DNA from 2 places in the Pradoshia sp. genome. Region 1 is predicted to be linked to the other one. Evidence: predicted binding sites of a transcription regulator. Region 1 holds the regulator's gene; the other holds the start of a gene.
The links. The regulator NrdR, encoded in region 1, represses ribonucleotide reductase genes. The targets are predictions, from matches to a motif close to AACACNATATATNGTGTT.

Region 1 (3,195 bases):
TTGATATCGTGATTGAAGCAACTGGCAAATTCAATCATCGTGATAAGGCATCTCTTCATTTAACAGCTGGGGCAAAGAGGGTAGTGCTTACAGCGCCGGGTACAAACGAAGATGTCACAATTGTCATGGGTGTCAATGAAGAGCAATTGGATATCGCCAATCATTTCGTTATCTCTAATGCCTCGTGTACAACGAATTGCCTGGCTCCGCTTGCCAAGGTGCTTGATGAGCAGTTTGGCATTGATAATGGCTTGATGACAACGGTTCATGCCTATACGAATGACCAGAATAATATCGACAATCCGCATAAAGACCTGCGGAGAGCAAGAGCTTGTGCACAAAGTATCATTCCGACTACAACAGGTGCTGCCAAGGCTTTATCACTCGTTCTGCCACAATTAAAGGGCAAGCTGCACGGGACAGCGCTCCGTGTGCCGACGCCGAATGTATCTCTTGTGGACTTGGTCGTTGACTTGAAAACACCAGTTACGGCTGATGATGTCAACCGAGCATTGAAGAATGCAGCAGGCGGGAAGCTTGCTGGGATCATGGAGGTTTGCGAGGAACCGCTCGTTTCCATTGATTTCACCACCAATCCGCATTCAACCATTATTGACAGTCTGTCAACCATGGTGATTGGCGAACAAAAGGTAAAGGTCCTTGCTTGGTATGATAATGAATGGGGCTATTCATGCAGGGTTGTAGATTTAGTGAACCATGTAGCCCATTTACTCGTAAAGGAAAAAGCACAAGTAAGCTGAATAAGGATAGTAAAAACCGCTCCCGTATAAATGGGAGCGGTTTATTTTTGGACAACGAATATGGGAGGAAATACAATAATTGGCAGGGTTTTGTTGCAAAAACAACCTAAAAATTATATACTAAAAACCGTGAACTTCATATCCTGGCACTGGCTGCTTAAAGGGTTAGGACCTCGTAGGACTAACTTTCCCCCGTGGCAGTTGCGGCCAGAAACGAAGGTATCAAATTCGTTTAAATGCTTGAAGGGGGAATTAAATATGAAAACTATTGGTCGTCATGTCATTTCGGAATTATGGGGCTGTGATTTAACAAAGTTGAACGATATGAATAAGATCGAGCAAATTTTTGTAGATGCTGCACTTAGGTCGGGAGCTGAAGTAAGAGAGGTTGCCTTTCATAAATTCGCCCCCCAAGGAGTCAGTGGAGTCGTCATCATTTCTGAATCGCATTTAACGATTCATAGTTTTCCGGAACACGGTTATGCTAGTATTGATGTATATACTTGCGGTGACCTTGATCCGAACGTTGCAGCTAACTATATCGCTGATGCCTTGAATGCTCAAAAGAAGGAAACCTTTGAGATACCAAGAGGCATGGGGCCTGTTGCTGTAAGAAGAGTTCACGCCATGTAAATTCAACTATTTGAAAGGGATGCCGATTAAGAATCGCATCCTTTTTTTGACGAATCGCCGTATAATACAAAGCAGCTTTTGTCTATTTGAAACAAACACTTGTCCAAAAGGGCTTGTTTCTATAAGATAGAACTATAGAGAAAGGGACGGTGCTAATCGAAATGATATGTCCAACTTGCCACCATAACGGGACAAGAGTGCTCGATTCCCGGCCTGCGGATGAAGGTCGTTCCATACGCAGAAGAAGAGAATGTGAGTCCTGCGGCTACCGGTTTACCACGTTTGAGAAGGTAGAGGAAATACCTTTGATTGTGGTGAAGAAAGACGGTGCCCGTGAAGAATTCAGTCGTGAGAAGATCCTTCGCGGATTAATCAGGGCATGTGAGAAACGCCATGTTGCCTTGAAGGAACTAGAGGAAATCACGACAGAAGTAGAGAAGGAACTGCGAAATCAGGGCTTCTCCGAGGTGAAGAGCGACCATATTGGAGAGATGGTCATGGACCGTCTTGCTGAGGTGGATGAAGTCGCCTATGTAAGGTTTGCCTCTGTTTATCGACAGTTTAAAGATATCAACGTATTTATTAAGGAATTAAAGGAATTAATAAAAAAAGAAGATTAAAACAGGGCTGAAGGCAGTTTCTTTAGCTCTTTTTTGCCATTATCACTTCTTGCAGGCGAAAGGTTTGTAAATATGATGCAATATTCCTGGATGTTCGTAAACCCAAAAGATCGATATGTTGTCCTGTATAAGGATAAATTGTCAGAGATGGATCATAAGGTGATTCAGTATCTGTATCAGCCGCTGATCGGCGGTCTATCTATCTCGCTGTATTTGACCTTCCTTAACGAGGTGACTACCGGGATGATGTATTCAAAGCAGACCACCCACCGATGGCTGATGGATGTACTCGGAATGCCGCTTGATGACATCTATCAATGCCGCAGAAGGCTAGAAGGAATCGGCTTGTTAAAGACCTATAAGAAGGCTGCTGCCGAAGGAAATGTCTTTATTTATGAAATCATGCCTCCGCTCACGCCGGATGCATTTTTCCACGATGATCTATTGCCAATTTATCTTCAGCAAAAGCTCGACAGCAGACATTATGAGCGGCTCTTATCGATGTTTTCTGATAAGAAGATTCCAGATGATTATGAGGATGTTACTCACTCATTTACGGATGTATTTGAATCAGAGTTCAAGAATCCGAAGGAATTGGCTGAGCCGAAAACAACGACCCAAAATCAGTTCTTCTCTAAAGATGTGCAGGGATACAGCGCTAATTTCATCGAGCAATTTGACTTTGAATTATTATTCGCGTCCTTAAAGAGCAGCTTTATCTCGCGGAAATCCTTTACTCCAGCTGTTATGGAGGCGGTCGCGACGCTTGCCTATCTTTACAAGATAGGGGTTATGGACATGAGCAAGCTCATCCTCCGCTGTCAAAATGAGCATGAAGAGATAGATATTGACGAGCTGCGCAAAAGTGCGCGTGAGCTGTTCTTAATCAATCATGGTGAGGAAATGCCGGCTATTATTGAACGGGTGCAGCCGGAATATGAGCGCACCATCTTTGAGCCGAAAACGCCTGAGGAGCATTTACTTTATACATTTGAAACGACATCACCGCTGGAATTTCTAGTCAGCTTATCTGAAGGCGCTCTGCCATCAGAGAAAGATCTGGCGCTTGTTGAAAAGGTGATGGTTAATCAAAAGCTGCCGCCAGGCGTTGTTAATGTCCTTCTCCATTATGTCATGCTACGTTCGGATATGAAGCTTCAGGCAAGCTATGTGGAGACGAT
Region 2 (3,195 bases), on a different contig from region 1:
TATCTATCAGCTAAAAGGAAGCCTGTCCATCAATGAAATCAAAGGGATTCTTGACCCGCTCAATGAAAGAATTATGAAGGATGATCTCTCAATTGACTGGCTGTATGAGGCCTTCTTGAAGCAAACGGATAAGAATGCCGCCATTTTCACGGAAAGTATCGAAACAAGCATGAAGGAGCTTAAGGAGACAGCAGGAGCTAGTCAGGAGGAGGATGCGGAATATTTTGAGGAACTATTGGCCGTAGCATCGCTTGCTCATATGAGTCAATTGTATAAGCGGGCTGCTGAGAGCTTAGCCGCCAAGATTGAAGATAGACAGCCGAAAAAGGGGTAAATAAAAACCCCTTTTTCAGAAACCTGAATAAAGGGGATTGTCCGCGTTTTGTGTGTGAGTTGATGCGCTTTTGACAGCATCGGCTCTTTTTATTTGGATTTGATCTTTCCAGTCCATTTCTTGAAGCCGCCATCAAGCTGGTAAAGGTCGCGGTAGCCGTTTTTGTATAACATTTGAGCTGCTCTTGTGCTTCTCATACCACTTTGGCAGTATAAGTAGACAGGCTTGTCCTTGCGCAATTCCTTCATGCGCATCTTTAATTGAGTGGATGGAATGTTGCGGGCTCCCAAAATATGTCCGCCGTCAAATTCATTTTGTTCACGAACGTCAATCAGCTGGGCTTTCCGGTATCCAGCTTTGAACTCTTCTTGGGATAAGGTCTTAACCATTTTTTTTGTAGAGAAATAGCTGTAAATTGAATACGCAATGATCAGCACAGCCAGGCCAATCAGAATATATGTCGTTGGTGTCAATGAAATCCCCACTTTCTCGTTTGTTCCCTCATTTATTATACAGGGAGATATTTTGTCTGGCAAAATTTTTTTATGGCAATCCCTCTAAAAAGAATGCTTTAATCTTTACGACCCCTCCTTCGGACCGATATAATTTATATTCTGGCATTCGACATCAGTCTTCATCAAAAGGGGTTCATAAGCCAGAATAAGGACGAATATTGTAGAATGTAAGGCAAAAGTCCTAAATCCTAGTTATTGTTTGATTTTGTTCAAAATGGGTAGAAAAATGTTCATAATCGCAGATTCTCTTAAAATTCTGCCCATAGAGGAAGATTGACAATTCATTCGATAAATGCACAAATACAATATATAGTATGCGTTGAAAAAATAGGGACACAATATGTAGTTGAATTTCAAAAAGACGTATGATAACGTTATTTATATTAAAACAAACTGCATCAGAGAAAGAAAAACATTCATGAAGAATACTTAAGAGGTTGGGAGAGATCATATTGTATACTGCTGTTAATCATAAGCTGTCTGTAAATGTCGAAAGGTTGAATAAGGATATTGCCAATTTTCCACAGGTGTTTCCAATAACACCCGACATGAATAAGACTTATAAAGGTGTATCAAGACTTGTTATGATCGATCGCTATTCGTTTAAGGATACGGAGAAGCTTACGCTTGCCAATGGGGACTTCGTTGTCTTGACGATCAAGGAAGATCCAAAATTCCCAGCCCGCGGACTAGGATATATTCAAGAAATTGATTGGGAAAAGAAAACAGCCCATGTGCTTGTAGAAGAAGAATACAGAGCTTCGTTGGACAAGCATGATGAAATGAAAACAGGTTTGATTTGCAAGTCGCTTGATGTCATTGAAAAGCCGCTTGAGATTTACTATGAGCAAATCGCGAAACGCAATGCGCGCGGTTTGGCACAAGTGGAGAAGACAGAAGAGAAGCGTCAGGAATCCTTTGAGAGATTCTATCAGCAATTGGTTCAAACAAACTTTATCCCTGCTGGCCGTGTGCTGTATGGAGCTGGATCGGAGACAGAGGTGACATATTTTAACTGTTACGTTATGCCGTTCATCAAGGACAGCCGTGAGGGTATCTCTGAACACCGCAAGCAAGTTATGGAAATTATGAGCAGAGGCGGCGGAGTAGGTACAAACGGTTCTACCTTGCGTCCACGAAACACCCTTGCCCGTGGTGTTAACGGCAAATCCTCGGGAGCGGTTTCCTGGCTTGATGATATCGCGAAGCTGACTCATTTGGTCGAACAAGGCGGTTCACGTCGCGGTGCGCAAATGATTATGCTTGCTGACTGGCATCCCGATATTGTTGAGTTCATCATCTCTAAGATGCAAAATCCGAAAATCCTGCGCTTCTTGATGGAAGTATCAGAAGATGAGACGATTCAAAGGCTGGCTGCAGAGAAATTAAAATTCACACCTCTTTCCATTCAGGAACAAGCCATGTATCAGGGAATCGTGAACTATAAGACCATTCCAGGACTAGGCGGTTTCAGTGAAGCCATCATTCAAGAAGCAGAGGAAAAACTGGCGCACGGCGGCAATGACGCTGTCCATAATCCAGACTTCCTAACAGGTGCAAACATCTCTGTCTGCTTGACAAAGGAGTTCATGGATGCTGTTGAGAATGATGCTGAATATGAATTGCGCTTCCCTGATGTAGAATCCTACAGCCCAGAGGAAATGGAAATCTATAATAATGAATGGGCGGATTGCGGAGACGTACGGGAGTGGGAAAAACGCGGCTATGGTGTGCGTGTTTACCGTAAAGTGAGAGCGAAGGAATTATGGAATTTAATTAATATTTGTGCTACTTACTCTGCGGAGCCTGGTATTTTCTTTATCGATAATGCCAATGACATGACTAATGCAAAGAGCTATGGACAAAAGGTCGTTGCGACAAACCCATGCGGTGAGCAGCCTTTAGCTCCTTATTCCGTATGTAACCTGGCAGCCGTGAACTTAGCGGAAATGACAGATAAGGACGCAAAAACGGTCAATTTCGATAAGCTGAAGGAAACGGTTAAAGTCGGTGTTCGCATGCAGGATAATGTCATTGATGCGACTCCATATTTCCTTGAAGAGAATAAACGCCAAGCCTTGGGCGAAAGACGTGTCGGCCTTGGAGTTATGGGTCTTCATGATATGCTCATCTACTGTGAGAAAGAATACGGCTCAAAAGACGGCAATGAGCTTGTTGACCGTGTATTTGAAACAATTGCGACTGCAGCCTATGAGGAATCCATTGAACTCGCTAAGGAGAAGGGAAGCTTCCCATTCTTGGTTGGAGATACTGAGGAAGAAACAAAAGCATTGCGTGAAGCCTTTATTCAATCCGGCTTCATGAAGAAAATGCCGGAGCATATCC

Region 2: ACI35L_RS11295 (vitamin B12-dependent ribonucleotide reductase) is a predicted target of NrdR. The motif match lies at 1,149-1,166, and genes of this name have one in related genera.

What each region holds. Positions count from the first base shown of each region.
Region 1 is NZ_JBJEFJ010000139.1:491-3,685, forward strand. It holds gene ACI35L_RS12880 (glyceraldehyde-3-phosphate dehydrogenase) at 1-761, shown strand, start outside; gene speD (adenosylmethionine decarboxylase) at 1,020-1,394, shown strand; gene nrdR (transcriptional regulator NrdR) at 1,556-2,014, shown strand; gene ACI35L_RS12895 (replication initiation and membrane attachment family protein) at 2,087-3,195, shown strand, end outside.
Region 2 is NZ_JBJEFJ010000123.1:37,696-40,890, reverse strand. It holds gene ACI35L_RS11305 (DUF1836 domain-containing protein) at 1-334, shown strand, start outside; gene ACI35L_RS11300 (rhodanese-like domain-containing protein) at 424-723, opposite strand; gene ACI35L_RS11295 (vitamin B12-dependent ribonucleotide reductase) at 1,302-3,195, shown strand, end outside.